One region of the Paenibacillus sp. FSL K6-2862 genome, then DNA from elsewhere that is predicted to be linked to it. Evidence: predicted binding sites of a transcription regulator. Region 1 holds the regulator's gene; the other holds the start of a gene.
What was found. The regulator Rex, encoded in region 1, represses fermentation and respiration genes when NADH is low (regulators of the CRP and FNR family bind a similar motif). The targets are predictions, from matches to a motif close to TTGTGAAATATTTCACAA.
Positions count from the first base shown of each region.

Region 2: pflB (formate C-acetyltransferase) is a predicted target of Rex. The motif match lies at 4,455-4,472, and genes of this name have one in related genera.

Region 1 covers NZ_JBBOSN010000001.1:4,364,263-4,373,613, forward strand. The annotation lists gene MHB82_RS19555 (3-hydroxyacyl-CoA dehydrogenase family protein) at 1-659, opposite strand, end outside; gene MHB82_RS19560 (AAA family ATPase) at 793-2,295, opposite strand; gene MHB82_RS19565 (hypothetical protein) at 2,288-2,815, opposite strand; gene MHB82_RS19570 (hypothetical protein) at 3,113-3,643, opposite strand; gene MHB82_RS19575 (amidohydrolase) at 3,689-4,993, opposite strand; gene MHB82_RS19580 (redox-sensing transcriptional repressor Rex) at 4,980-5,633, opposite strand; gene dinG (ATP-dependent DNA helicase DinG) at 5,822-8,692, opposite strand; gene MHB82_RS19590 (tetratricopeptide repeat protein) at 8,853-9,351, opposite strand, start outside.
Region 2 covers NZ_JBBOSN010000001.1:4,544,256-4,551,391, reverse strand. The annotation lists gene MHB82_RS20530 (hypothetical protein) at 1-135, shown strand, start outside; gene MHB82_RS20525 (Crp/Fnr family transcriptional regulator) at 240-956, opposite strand; gene adhE (bifunctional acetaldehyde-CoA/alcohol dehydrogenase) at 1,392-4,004, shown strand; gene pflB (formate C-acetyltransferase) at 4,557-6,815, shown strand; gene pflA (pyruvate formate-lyase-activating protein) at 6,888-7,136, shown strand, end outside.

The sequences.
Region 1 (9,351 bases):
CGCATTGCATCATCGATATCTTCAGCAGAAGCCACGCCCTCTTGAAGGACATGAAGAGCTTCATTGATCAACAGGCAGATCAGTCTGGACGTAACAAATCCCGGTGATTCGTAGATCATTACACCTTTTTTGTCTACAACCTCTTCCACAAATCTTCTTGTTTCCTCGAAAGTGGAATCGGATGTTTTCAAACCACGAATAATTTCTACAAGGTCAACCCGGGAAACCGGGTGAATAAAGTGCATACCAATAACACGCTCTGGGTATTTGGTCGAGCTTGCAAGCTCGGTCAAACTCAGCGTGGATGTGTTACTTGCAAGAATAACGTTGCTTGGGCAAACTTGATCCAATTGGCTAAATACCGCCTTTTTGGCTTCCAGGTCTTCCGAGATCGTTTCGATAACCATATCGCAAGATCCCAGTTCTGCCAGATGAGCTACTTTGGTAATACGGGATAAAATCAATTTTTTCTCGGCTTTGGTAATAGCCCATTTCTCTAATTGCTTATCGAGGTTTGTTTCAATCATGTCATATGCATGGTTAAGCTTCTCCGCCGTGTGCTCCACCAGAAGCACATCAAGTCCTTTGGCTGCAAGCATTTGGGAAATGCCTTGTCCCATGGTGCCGCCGCCGACAACTCCTATTTTTTTAAAAAACATGGTTCTGCTCCATCCTTTCGGTTCTCTATTTCTCTATTGTACCCTGTTCGCCGAAAATTACAAATTTCGACCCAACATATAATAATATCTTAGCACGAGTGAAAAGTAAAAAAAAATAACCGGCATAAATAAATTATGCCGGTAAAAGGGCGCTGTCACGAAATTGACAACGAAATTGCTCCCCAGACAAAACTTCTTCTCTCATCAGCGTATCCAATGAATTGTCGAATATTGTCCGTTGTTCTTCGAGCAGACGTTTGGTCTGATCCATCAGATCCTGCAATATCATTTTATTTTCGCGCATGAGCTCTTCTGTTGTAACCATATCCATGTTGACAATACCAAGCGAGGTCAGACCCGAAGCCATCATGGTCTGTACAACATTGGTCGCCTGTTCAAAGTCATTGCGTGAACCGGTACTGCGACCACCATAGTACATTTCTTCAGCTGCTGCACCGCCAAGTGCAATCATGATCTGTTCTTCCAGAAAACGCTTGGTGTAAAGGAATTGCTCCTGCTGCGGATTGTGACGCACATAACCGAGTGCCTGTCCACGCGGGCTGAGAGCAACCTGGCTAACGCTGCCAGGACGTACGAGCTCTGCCATGATGGCATGTCCCAATTCATGAATGGCTACCCGTTTTTTCTCTTCGACACTGGATTCACGATCTGTCTTCTCACCCATCATGACTTTATCAATCGCCAGAGACAAGTGGCGCTGTTCAATGTTGAGCAGTCCATCTCTCATGGCGTAGATTGCTGCTTCATTCATGACACTTTCCAGCTGGGCACCTGAGAAGCCGTAGGATTCCTCTGCTGTTTTCTCCAGGCTTACCCCTTCCATAAGAGGTTTATTTACCGCATGGAGCTCTAAAATATGTTTTCTGCCCTTCTTGTCAGGCAGGTCCACCTGGATATGACGGTCAAAACGTCCCGGACGAGTTAAGGCGCTGTCCAGCATTTCCTTACGGTTTGTTGCCGCAATTACGAGAATGCGAGGTGTATCGGATGTATAAATTCCGTCCATTTCCGTCAAAAGCTGATTGAGCGTCTGGTCATACTCACGCTGTTGACCGCCTTCACGTTTACCACCAATAACATCAATCTCATCGATAAAGATAATGGCGTTCTCTTTGTTTTCTTTGGCTGCACGTGTTCTAGCATCACGAAACAAATCACGGATTCTTCCTGCACCTACGCCGACGTACATTTCTACAAACTCACTGCCTGAAGCGGCAACGAATACGGAATCTGTATAATGTGCAGCTGCTTTGGCCATCAGGGTTTTCCCTGTTCCCGGAGGGCCCGTAAGCAGGATACCCTTCAATGGACGAATACCGAACTTCTGAATTTCTTCATGTTTGATGAGAAAATCAAGAGCTTCCCGCAGCTCCTGCTTGGCACTATCCTGGCCGCCAATTTCCTCAAACGTCAGTTTGGATGGTCCTTTTTTCTTGCGCTTACGTTCCTGACCCGCTCCAACCGTAATGCCTCCACGCATCTGCATCATAAGCAGCAATCCGCCCACAACCGCTGCTGCGATCAGAATTGGAAAGATATTCACACCAATAAAAGCAAGAAAGATAATCAACACGGGGACAAAACCAATGGCAACTTCCTTCGTCCATTTAGGCATTAGGCCACACTCCTATCTGGCCGGGTACACGCGGCAGAATAATAAACTTGCTGGCATCTCCGTCTCTAAGACTTACATATACGTTATTGTCATCCATGGCTGTATTCACTTGAATACCATTGGTCGCCATCTTGGATAATGTTGGTGTTATTTCGGTATACTGCTTGTTCTCCATCGCCTGAGCAACGGTAAACATCGCATCGCCCCACCAGTTCTCCAGGGCTTCGTTCGAATGATCAACGACATCAAGTTTCAATGAGCGAGAGCCGATCAGGGTCTGTCCTTCTTTCTGAATATATTGAACCAATCTGCCCAAATCTACATTTGGCTGCAAATCAAGTTTCAATTGTACATCATTGCGGTTAATAGTTAACTGAACATCATTAACCCCTTCATACTGGGTTACCATTTTTTCAATCGGATTCTGCATGGCCACCTGACGATACACAAACCAACCTCCAAACAACACAACGGCTGAAATGACGGCAGTTAAAGCAATAGGCAATACTTTTAACTTCAAGTGAGTTTCCCCTCCCAAATTTTTGGCCCATCCCTATAGCTTATAGGCATAATATGAATTGTGTACGAATGACCTGTGATGTGCCCAACAGGTTTTATTCCTGTTTGATGTAACCTTGAATACATATTTGAGTATATCACATCGTATATACAATTTCGAAGGCGAAAATATGAATAAATTATTAATTTTAACTATTCAAATCCAGAATATTTTTCGAGATACGCCAAAAAACCGGATCAGGCGGGGTTCCGTCTGCCGGTTCTTTGAAGATTTTACCTAAAAATCTCTGAATATATGTTAACTGTTTGGAATCGTATAGACCAAGTCAACCTGTTCTCCATTGCTGAAGCGATAGAATCGATAATAGTTGTGCGTATCATCATTGTAATAAACTTGCCATACATAGACGCCATTGACGACTCCAGGCATAATTCGTTTGATCTCTCCGCCCGGTACGTCAGAGCTGAATCGATTGCGGACTTGTGCTTCCGATAACCCGTTCTGCAACAATTCACTGTGCACAGCATTACTTCCTGTGACCGGTTTATTGCTTGCATCAAATTTCACCCAGACAGCGATGTCCTGATTATCTTTATTTTTGGCCATCATCGTCCAGTAAATGTTATCTTCGCCTTCCTTTTGACCCCAAACGTATTTTCGAAGATCCTCATAAGAAGTTATCCCGAGCTGCTCCTGTGCCGCTTGAATAGCTAGCGCTTCTTCGTTGCGCTGGTCCTGGGTAATATAGACATAGAAGCGCTGTAATCCAAACAAAATCAAAACCAGGATGAGCAGCGAGATCCAGATCCATTTCTTTTTTCTTTTCAAAAGCCGAACTTCCTTTCCCCTTATGACGCTGCTGCTATTCTGAAATTAACGGGCGAGCAGTCCGTCAAATGCAAGTTGAGACTCGCGCAGAATGCGCTCTTCATCCATAGTAAGACATTCACCATGTTTCACCAGCTGTTTGCCGTCAACCCATACATGCTCCACATCCTTGGCTGAAGCCGAGTAAATGGTATGAGAAATCAGATCCGTGTGCGGATAGAAGTGTGCTTGTTCAATATTTAGTGCAATGAAATCAGCCTTCATGCCTACTTGGAGTGCTCCCGTATTGTTCAGGAAGATGGATTTGGCACCATATCCCGTTCCGAGCAGCAGCGCTTCCCCCGCTGGTACCGCTGTTGGGTCACCGGATACGCCCTTATGAATCAAAGCAGCCAGTCTCATCTCTTCAAACATATCCAGGTTGTTGTTGCTTGCAGGTCCGTCTGTTCCCAGAGATACGGTTACTCCAGCTTTCAGCAGATCCGGAACTCGCGCAACACCCGAAGCAAGCTTCAGGTTGCTTCCCGGATTGTGAGAGACCGCTACATCATGGCGTGCCAGAATTTCAATCTCCTCATCATTCAAATGTACAGCGTGAGCTACGAGAGAAGGACGAGAGAAGAAACCGAGCTTTTCCAAATGTGCTACTGGACGCAGACCATAATCCGTTACATTCTGTTCGACTTCGCGAAGGGTTTCCGACATATGGGTGTGCAGCGGCAGATCCAAATCATGTGCAACCTGTACCAGCTTCTCTATGTAATCCGGAGGGCAAGTATACGGCGCATGCGGTGAGATGATCGTCGTAATTCGACCACCAGCCTGTCCGTTCCACTCGCGTGCAAACGCAGCCGATTCCTGCAGTTTGCGCATTTGCTCTTCTTCAGAACAGAGACCAATGACACCACGTGCCAATGCGGCACGAATACCGGATTGTTCAACCACTTTTGCCACCTGATCCATATGATCATACATATCCAGGAATGCCGTTGTTCCGCCTTTCAGCATTTCTAATACAGAAAGGGAGGTACCCCAATACACGTCCTCAGACGTCATTTTAGCCTCCATAGGCCACATTTTCTCCTGAAGCCATACTTGCAGGGCCAGATCGTCCCCGTGACCTCTCAGAAGCGACATGGCTGCGTGACCATGCGTATTGATCAGACCCGGCAAAAAGACCAGTCCTTTGCCATCAACCTTCGGCAGGTTCTCATCTCCATCTTGCAGTGTCTCACCAATATGCACAATCTTGTCGTCTTCAACGACCATATATCCTTGAACTACAGTCCATTCCGTACCACTATTTACAGCAAATTTGCCGTTATGAATTACCCATCTATTTGTCGTCATCTTCCTCGTCGTCCTTTCCGTTCTCCAGATAATAAGCCAGGCTAAGCAGATCCGTTGTAAAATCAGCATGATGAATACGGACGTGCGGTGGTGTTTTCAAGATGGTTGGTGCAAAGTTCAGAATCGCTTCAATGCCGGATTCCACGAGCTGATCGGCTACGTTCTGAGCTTCGGTATCCGGAACGGTAATGATGCCAATACGAATATTATCTTTTTTGACCGAATCCGTTAGTTCATTCATGGGCTGTACCTTCAAGCTGTTAATCTGACTGCCGATCTTAGGGCCGTATGCATCGAAAACAGCAACAATTTTCATGTTGTCTTTCAGATAGGCATTGTAATTGGATAATGCATGTCCCAAGTTACCCGCCCCGACCAGAGCAACATTGATTTGCTGATCAATTTTCAAGATATGACGGATTTTTTCGATTAGATACGATACGTCATATCCAATGCCTTTGCGACCGAAGTCCCCAAAGTATGCAAGGTCTTTGCGAATCTGGGCAGGATTAAGATCCAGGCGTAGTCCCAGTTCCTGTGATGACACCGTGCCTACCTCACGTTGATGCAGTTCACTCAAATAACGTAAGTAAACAGGCAATCTGCGTACCACAGCTTCCGAAATTTTATCTGATTTCATTACATTGCTCCCCCTTACCAAGGCCACGATAGATAAATAAAAATGTAGCATCCCGCATAACCGTTTTCGTCTCCGAATGAAATTATGCAAGATGCCTTATGAAATATAAAGTTAAAAGTGCTTCAAGAATGAATCACACTCTAATAAAGTTTACAGCGAGAAGCCCTTATTACGCAACGACGTCATACTTAATTCGCCGTAGTTTCATCCTGTGCTGGTGTTTCCAACCACTCGCTAATCCGTGGAACCATCTGTTCAGTCAGCATATGTTCCATTTTGGGACCGGGTAATGAATATAGGAAATACTTTCCGTAATAAGACTCAATCACCCGCGTATCGTAAACGATGACAATGCCCCGATCCTTGGCTGTACGAACAAGTCTGCCGAATCCCTGCTTGAAACGGATGACAGCCTGTGGAACAGACAGCTTCATAAACGGATTCTTTTTCTGCTCCTGCAGCAGTTCACTCTTCGCCTCGACAAGCGGATGGTTCGGCGGCTGGAAGGGCAATCTCACAATGGCCAGACAGGTTAGCGCCTCGCCAGGGATATCCACCCCTTCCCAGAAACTGCTGGTGCCCAGCAGAACGGTTGCTTTTGCATCCTGGAACCTGCGGGTTAACTTGGAACGACTGCCACTATCAACGCCTTGACCCAGCAGCGAAATATCGTTACCCGACAGTGCTTCTTTTAATGGGTCATATACCTGGCGCAGCATTCGGTATGAAGTAAAGAGCACCATCATACGGCCCCTTGTCGCAATAGCCGTTTCGGCCAGAGATCTTACGAGCATGTCGACAAAGTGAGCATCCCCCACGCTGCCTTTTACACTTGGGAAATCACGAGGGATGACCAGCAAAGCTTGGTCCCTATACCGGAATGGCGACGGCAGCATGGACGTCAGCAAACGGTTATTATCGGCTGCCTCCTGCAAGCCAAGCTGTTCAATCATGAACTGGAATGACTTATCGACCGAGAGCGTAGCGGAAGTTAGGACAACGCTTTTCTTTTTATCGAAGAACATGTCCTTCAACTGCGCACTGACATCGACAGGAACGGCATAGAGCTGCAGTGATTTGCTGCGGAATTGGCCGCTTGCCTCCATCCAGTATACCGTTTTGGCATCATCCATTCGCATGAAGAAACGAAGGTTTTCTTTGAGCGTTGCCAAATCCTTAAGCAGACCTGTAATGTCCGTGATCAAGCTATCCGATTGATAGTCGTCCTGGTCTTCTTTGACTTCAAGAAGCAGCTTGTCTCCCTTACGGATCAAGTCCCCCAGTGTGACATAAATCTGGTTTTCGTAATCCTGGAGCTCCTGCCACTTCGCCGGTTTCATTGAAGGCTTCAGTCTGAGGGAAAATTGCCCCGTTTCTCCCGGAGAAGCATCACTCCGCTCAGGCAGCAGGCTAAACAAGGCATCGCTCAAACGATCCCACATCTCTTTGACTTCAACAGCAAGCGGGAACATCTGGTCAATGACTGAGCCCCACTGCACCGAATTCTCATGACCCGCCAGTTGTGTACGCAGCATGGGAAGCTGACCGTTCCGACTATCCTTAAACAATCGGGTCAGGGTATGAACCAACGTGAAATATTTCATGTGTAGACCCAAGTGCTTACCCGCCACATCCTCGAGATGATGAGCCTCGTCAATGACAAGACTATCGTAAGCAGGGAGCAGCTGATGAGCTGCTTTTACATCCGTAAACAGTTTGGAATGATTCGTAATGACGATATCGGACAATCCTGCTTCATGCTTCGCCCGGTGGTAGAAGCACTTCCTGAACCACGGACAGGAACGTCCCAGACAGGATTCCGATTCACTCTGTACAGTTTCCCAAAAGTCCCCACCGCGCGCACTGAGGTTCAGCTCCTCGTCATCTCCAGTCTCTGTCTGGGTGAGCCACACAATCATCTGAGCCGCTGTAAAATAATCTTCTTTCGGAGTAGCAAACTCACGTTTGTTGATCTTGTGCTCAAACTTCCGCAGACACAGATAGTGTCCCCGACCTTTGAACACGGCAGCCTTAAACGGAAAAGGAACCACTTTGGTCAGCAGCGGGATATCACGCTCCCGAAGCTGTTCCTGCAGGTTGATTGTATGGGTGCTAACCATTACCTTTCGTTCCTGCTTCACACTTTCATATATCGCCGGCAGCAAGTACCCCAGGGATTTCCCTGTACCTGTACCTGCTTCAATTAACAAATGCTTTTCTTCGTCCAGCGCCTGCCTTACACTGCTGAACATCTGTGTCTGTGCCTCGCGTTCTTCATAGTGATCCAGTGTATCCTGCAGATTGGCCCGGACCTGATCCATATACTGCTCAAAGCTTACACCTTCAAGCGGATTACCTTCGCGTTCATCGCGTGGAGCACCGATCTCGGTCCAGTCACTCACATTCAAGGCCAATTGGCGGTAATACGTATGTCCATCCAGATCCTGTATAGGCTCTGCTTCCTTCTCACTGCGCATGCCGTCGAAGAACCAGCCCAGATCACTGTCCTCAGGTGCAAACAAGTCGCTGAGACGCTGTATCGTAATCAATGGCAGTTGACGCAGTTCATCCAAACACTTCAGGAGCACATAGGCTGTTGCCAAGGCGTCACTGTCTGCCTGATGAGGACGGTCATGCTGGAATCCGAATTCTGAAGATACATACCCCAATTGATAAGAACCAAGTGAAGGAAATGAAATTTTGAGAAAATCAATGGTATCCAGAATACGTCCGGTGAACGGCAAGTAGCCGCATCGGTCAAGTGCATTCTGAAGGAAATGAAAATCAAAAGCCACGTTGTGTCCCACAAGGACAACATCGTCTAGCAGCGGAACCATCTCCATCATCATCTCTTCGAGTGAAGGAGCGTTCGCCACATCTTCGTCAGTAATCCCGGTTAATCCCGTAATAAACGGAGGAATAGGCACACCAGGGTTTACATAAGAACTATATATTTGAGTTATGCTGTAGTCATGATCTATGATGGCAAGTCCGGCTTGTATAATCTCACCATCGGACTGCGTGCCGGTTGTTTCGAAATCCAATACGGCAAATTTCATTGCAATGTACAAGTCCCTTCCATTCCAGTCTATGTTACAGCATAGCAAAAAAACGGGCATTTGAAAATTAACTGACAAAAAAGGCGGTGTTCCCTCCATGGTCTTAAAGGAGAAAACACCGTCTTGATGCTGCTGCTCTGCACTTGAAGTTCAAGTACAGTCAGCTTATTCCATATTGCAGTTGTCCGCTGTTCAGCCTGCAGGCTTCCATATTATACAACGGTTCGGTCAACGTCGGGTCATGCTGGAGTGCCTGAGCAAACAAGGAACATGCTCCTTTGGGATTCGCCATCTTCGCTTCGAGGCAGCCCAGCGCATTGCAGGCTAGCCCCTTCAGCCTCGGAGAACCATTCAGGTGCACAATGAGCCGCAAATGACTTCCCGCTTCTGCGGTTTGATTGAGGTTCATATGCGCAAGTCCCAGATAGTACCGAGTCAGTGCACTATCCGGATATTCGGCAATAATTTGTGAGAACTGCACAATCGCCTGTGGATACATCTGTAACTTGAAGTATCCCTGACCGCGACTAAATGATTCCAAATGGATTTCAGGCAGAGCAGTGACCGCTTCCTGTTCCGGTTGGAGTGCCACCGGCTGTTCTAAATCCCTGACCTGACTCATCTTCTCCTCAAACATCAGCCACTCATCAATCATCCCG
Region 2 (7,136 bases), 180 kb from region 1:
TCGGTTGAAAATGTCGTTCCACGCATGAATCAGCGTTGGGTGATCATGGTGAATGACAAGGAACTGATGGAAAACGGTTTGGATATGAAGTTGAATCCACGGGATGCGGTTAAATTACAGTTAACGGCATCTTAAACATAATTATAAAAGCCCGGACCTCTGCAGGAGGACGGGCTTTTTTCATGTCACTTATAGATTAAGCTCATTACTGAAAGGTGATGACTCCAAGCACTTAATGCTTAGATACGGCAGATTTCATTGGGACATAATTCACAATGGCAGATGCCTTGGAGCATCTTCAGGTCCTTGATAACAATCATGCCGTTATCATATTCAATAGCATCTTTTTTGCGCAGATCGCTAAGCATCCGGTTCACACTTTCGCGGGTAGCTCCAATCATGTTGGACAGATCCGTGTGGGTAATTTTTTTATGAATAATCACGTGATCGCCGTGAGGCTCCCCATAAGAATTGGACAACCGGATCAAGGTGGAACAGAGCGCACCAGGTTTGCCGTATAACATGAGGTCACGGAATTTGGTTTGAGTTAAGCGGTGATGAATGCCCATCCACTTCATAAAATCAATGGCGAAGTCACAATGCTGACAGATCAGCATCTCCAGGTCTTTGTGCTCCAGTACACCGATTTCACTGTCTTCCAGCACTTCGGCCGAGAACGTATGCTTGGAACCGAAGAACGGATCTGCCTGACCAATCATATCACCGGACTGGTACATGTACATGATAAGCTCTTTGCCTTCATCCGTTGATTTCGTGATCTGTGCACGGCCCCTTTTCATATAATAAAGTTTGTCGGACACATCACCTTCCCAATACAGGTGGGTCCCTTCAGGAAAGGTACGGTCTTTCATGGTTACGAGCAGATGATTGAAATTCACTTCCGAGAAACAGTTGGTATTGCCGCGTTTTTCCATGACACTCAGTTGTTCTCTCATAAGTCTATCTCCCCTTTGTATCCACCGGAGGGGGATTACAATCATGCAGTCCGCACTCCGTGGTTCGCCGCAACAGTTACCGTCCTGATTAGGTCATCTCCGCCGGGGAGGACGGTACAAATTGCGGTGGTTCAATTTTTAAGTTCAGTATATACCTAATCTTACCGTTTGAGGGGCATGGAAAGGGGGCAAAAATGGCGAAATTTCAAACATTGTGATTAAATTCACTTTGGAGAGGGAAGGCTGCATTTAACAGCTATATAGTTTAAATAGGAAGTGAAAATGACCAGTGGAAGGAACTCAAAAAACTTAAATTAAATTTGTTATACTTTGTGAAAATAATCACATAATTAACCTTTTCGACATGTTACGATGTGTACGTAAAGAAGAGAGACAAACCAAAAAACAATACGAACCTTTAGGAGGATGAGGGAGATGGCTGTAAAGAACGAAGTCGCCCCAACAAAAGAACCGACAGCAGGTCAGTATATTCAAACGTTAATTGACAAAGCGAATAAAGCACACGCAGCATTCATGTCCATGGATCAAAAACAGATTGACCGCATTGTGCAAGCCATGGCACTGGCAGGCCTGGACAAACACATGATGCTTGCCAAAATGGCGGTGGAAGAAACCGGCCGCGGAGTGTATGAGGATAAAATCACCAAAAATATCTTTGCAACAGAATATGTATACCACAGTATCAAATATGACAAAACCGTAGGTGTTATTGAAGATAACGAGTATGAAAGCTTCCAGAAAATAGCGGAGCCTGTCGGCATTATCATGGGTATTACCCCGGTGACCAATCCGACATCCACCACGATGTTCAAAGCGCTGATTTCCATCAAAACACGTAACCCGATCATCTTTGGTTTCCACCCTTCCGCTCAGAACTGCAGCCGCGAAGCCGCCAAAATTCTGCTCGAAGCTGCGGTGAAGCATGGTGCTCCGGCCGACTGTATCCAGTGGATTGATGATCCTTCCATGGACCGCACGAATGCACTGATGAATCATAACGATGTGGCGCTCATTCTGGCGACAGGTGGATCAGGCATGGTACGCGCAGCGTACAGCTGTGGTAAACCGGCACTCGGCGTTGGACCAGGGAACGTACCTTGCTTTATCGAGAAAACAGCAGATATCAATCAGGCTGTAACGGATCTGATCTTGTCCAAGTCATTCGACAACGGTATGATCTGCGCATCCGAGCAAGCGGTCATCATCGAAGAACCGATCTTCGATCAGGTGAAAAAGAAAATGATTGCGAACGGTTGTTATTTCGTCAACAAGGATGAAGCTGCGAAATTGACAGCAGGTGCCATCAATGCGGAGAAATGTGCGGTTAACCCGGCGATTGTCGGTCAATCGGCAGTAACCATTGCGCAAATGTGTGGTATCGAGGTTCCGGCTGGCACCAAAATTCTTGTAGCAGAGATTGAAGGCGTCGGCACTAAATTCCCGCTGTCTGCAGAGAAATTAAGTCCGGTACTCGCTTGTTACAAAGTAAAAACGGCAGCTGAAGGGATTGAGCGTGCTGCAGAAGTAGTTGCTTTTGGCGGCATGGGTCACTCCTCCGTTATTCACTCGAATAATGAAGAAGTTATAAGCAAATTCGCGGATCGTCTGCAAACGGGACGGATTATCGTGAATTCGCCATCCACACACGGCGCCATTGGGGACATCTACAATACCAACATGCCGTCATTGACCCTGGGATGCGGTTCATATGGTCGTAACTCGACCTCATCGAATGTCACTGCCGTCAACTTAATCAACGTAAAAAGGGTGGCTCGCCGTACCGTGAATATGCAATGGTTCAAAGTGCCGAACAAAGTGTACTTCGAAAAAGGAGCAACGCAGTATCTGGCCAAAATGCCTGATATTACTCGCGTAGCCATCGTTACGGATGCCATGATGGTCAAACTGGGTTATGTGGAAAAAGTGGAGCATTACCTGCGTCAACGCCAAATGCCGGTAGCAATCGAAGTATTCTCGGATGTAGAGCCCGATCCATCAACCACAACGGTAGACCGTGGTACGGAAATGATGCGCCGCTTCCAGCCTGACTGCATTATCGCTCTTGGTGGTGGATCACCAATGGACGCTGCCAAAGCCATGTGGTTGTTTTATGAATATCCGGACACGGACTTCAACGATCTGAAGCAAAAATTCATGGATATCCGTAAACGGATCTACAAATACCCACGCCTTGGATCAAAAGCAAAATTCGTAGCGATTCCGACAACTTCGGGTACAGGATCGGAAGTAACATCGTTTGCCGTAATCACAGATAAGAATTTGGGCAACACCAAATATCCACTGGCTGACTATGAGCTTACACCGGATGTAGCCATCGTAGACCCTGAATTCGTATATTCACTGCCAAAAACAGCCGTTGCAGATACAGGTATGGACGTACTGACACATGCCATCGAAGCGTATGTATCGGTTATGGCAAATGATTACACCGATGGTCTGGCGATCAAAGCCATCCAGCTGGTATTCCAATACCTGGAGCAATCGGCACTGCAAGGGGATAAACTGGCACGGGAGAAAATGCATAATGCTTCGACAATTGCCGGTATGGCTTTTGCTAACGCGTTCCTGGGGATTAACCACAGCTTGGCGCATAAATGGGGCGGACAGTATCACACTGCACATGGACGTACCAATGCAATCCTGATGCCGCACGTCATTCGTTATAACGCGAAAAAACCGACCAAATTTGCATCATTCCCGAAATATTCGCACTTTGTGGCAGATGAGCGGTATGCGGAAATTGCCCGAATTCTGGGATTGCCTGCACGTACTACAGAAGAAGGGGTGAACAGCCTCATCAATGCAATCCGCAAACTGAACAAAACACTCGGTATTGAGGAATCGTTCCAGGAAATCGGATTTGATGCCAAGGACTTTGAAGCTCATGTAGATTACCTGGCCGATCGTGCTTTCGAAGACCAATGTACAACCGCTAATCCGAAACTGCCGCTGGTGACTGAACTGGCAGACGTTTACCGCAATGCCTTCTACGGACGGTTTGAATAAACAGTATCGTAAAGTAGCAATCAACGAGTTTAAGGTTAAGGCAATAGGTTCAGGGTTCCCCGGGAGGGGAGCCCCGATTGCCGTCTTTTTGTCGATGACGGAATCCGTTGGGAATCCGTTGAACGGTTTGGTATTCACACAATAACGGAGAGGACAGAAAAAACTGAAGAAGCGAAGCGCTCGCCTTTATCAATGGATTTTCCCAATTAGAATAAGAAATGAAAAAAATCCAGTGATAACAGCGATCGGAAGTTGTTCTGGCTGCGCAGTGGCTAAGTGTGAATAATTATGGGGTTCACCCTGATCCTGCAGTGGTGGAGTGAGGAAGTTCACTAACTTTGTGATAAAAATCACAGATGGTGAAACCCGCAAGACGTATACTGAAAATGTAAGAAAAACATCCATCCCGCGGTTCCGGTTCCCATGTAGAGAGAACGTGTTCCGGCTGATATGTGAAAAAGTTCACATTAATCGCGGCTCTGGGCACAGATGAGACGATTTTGCTTGCACCCTGTCATGTGTCCGGAAATCCAAATTTGTGGAGGGATTACTATGTCGGTGATCGAAAAAGACGTAAAACAACAAACAGGCTGGAGAAACTTTACGAAAGGCACATGGACCAAATCCGTGGATGTGAATGATTTTCTGGCACACAACCTGTCTCCGTATTACGGGGATGAAGCATTTCTCGCAGGAGCGACACAGAACACCAAAGACCTGTGGGACATCGTATCCGATCTGACCAAAAAAGAGCGGGATAACGGCGGTGTACTGGATGTGGACGTAAACACTCCGGGAACGATCGTGTCTCACCAACCAGGGTATTTGGACCAAACGAAAGAACAGATCGTCGGTGTGCAAACGGATGCTCCATTCAAACGTTCCATTCAGCCAACAGGCGGAATTCGCATGATGATTGATGCATGTCAGGCTTACGGCTTCGAAATGCCTCAAGAAGTCATTGATATATTTACTAATATTCGCAAAACACATAATCAGGGTGTATTCGATGCATATACATCCGAGATGCGCGCAGCGCGCAAAGCCGGCATCATTACGGGTCTGCCTGATGCTTACGGCCGCGGCCGGATCATTGGCGACTACCGCCGGGTTGCTCTGTACGGTGTGGACTTCCTGATCCGCGCCAAAAAAGGAGAGCTGAACGCTCTTGAAGTGGATGTCATTGACGAAGATGTCATCCGTCTGCGTGAAGAGTTATCCGAACAAATCCGGGCTCTGCAGGAATTGAAGCAGTTGGGCGAAATGCATGGCTTCGATATTTCCCTGCCGGCTACCACAGCGAAAGAAGCGTTCCAATGGCTGTACTTCGGTTACCTGGCTGCGATTAAAGAGCAAAACGGTGCTGCGATGTCCCTTGGACGTGTATCTTCATTCCTGGATATCTACATTGAACGTGATCTGCAGGAAGGCCTCCTGACCGAAGAACAGGCTCAGGAACTGGTTGACCATTTTGTCATGAAATTACGGATCGTCAAATTCCTGCGTACACCGGACTACAACGAGCTCTTCAGCGGTGACCCGACATGGGTAACCGAGTCCATCGGGGGGATGTCCGTGAACGGGGAAACACGCGTAACGAAAAACAGCTTCCGTTTCCTGCACACGCTGCACAATCTGGGACCAGCACCGGAACCAAACCTGACCGTACTCTGGTCTACGAAACTTCCGGAGGCATTCAAAGAGTATTGCAGCAAAGTGTCCATTGAAACCAGCTCCATCCAATATGAAAATGATGATCTGATGCGTCCAATCTACGGAGACGATTACGGGATTGCCTGCTGCGTATCGGCCATGAAGATCGGTAAACAAATGCAGTTCTTCGGCGCTCGTGCCAACCTGGCGAAAGCACTGCTGTATGCGATCAATGGTGGACGCGACGAGAAATCCGGAGCACAGGTCGGACCGGAATATCCGGCCATTACAAGCGAAGTATTGGACTACAATGAGGTCATGAAACGGTTCAAACCGATGATGGAATGGCTGGCTAAACTGTACATGAATACCCTTAACGTAATCCACTACATGCATGACAAATACAGTTATGAACGGATCGAGATGGCTCTGCATGACCGCGATATCGTACGTACCATGGCCTGTGGTATTGCCGGACTGTCCGTCGCAGCCGACTCCCTGAGTGCAATAAAATATGCAAAAGTTAAACCGATTCGTAACGAGCAAGGAATCGCCGTTGATTTTGAAATTGAAGGAGACTTCCCTTGTTACGGTAACAATGAAGACAGTGTCGACAGCATCGCGGTTGAACTGGTGGAGAGCTTCATGGGCATGATTCGCAAACATAAAGCGTACCGCAATGCCATTCCAACCCAATCTGTATTGACCATCACATCCAATGTGGTGTATGGCAAAAAAACCGGTACAACACCGGATGGACGTAAAGCAGGCGAACCGTTTGCTCCAGGTGCCAACCCGATGCATGGACGTGACAAAAAAGGCGCTCTGGCATCCCTGGGTTCTGTAGCCAAATTGCCTTACGAACACAGCCTGGACGGTATCTCCAACACATTCTCGATTGTGCCTAAAGCACTCGGTAAAGAGTCCGATACCCGCAAATCCAATCTGGTTGCCATGATGGACGGTTATTTCGGTCAAGGTGCTCACCATCTGAACGTGAACGTGTTCGATCGTCAGCAGTTGATTGACGCCATGGAGCATCCGGAAAATTATCCACAATTGACCGTAAGGGTATCCGGCTATGCCGTAAACTTCATCAAATTGACGCGTGAGCAGCAGCTGGATGTCATTAACCGGACCTTCCACGGTTCGATGTAATAACACGGTAAACAGGAGTAGATCACCATCATAAACGCACAGCGGATGCGGATACAGAAAGGAAGAGGCAGCATGGTTAACGGACATATTCATTCACTCGAAACTTTCGGGACGGTTGACGGCCCAGGCATCCGCTTCGTGCTTTTTATGCAGGGATGTCACCTGAAATGCCAATATTGTCACAACCCGGATACATGGGCGCTTGATGGAGGCCGGGATATGAGCGTGGAGGAAGTTCTCGCAGAGATCGAGCCATACTTGACCTATTATCGCAGTTCGGGTGGCGGACTTACGGTATCGGGAGGCGAACCGACGCTGCAG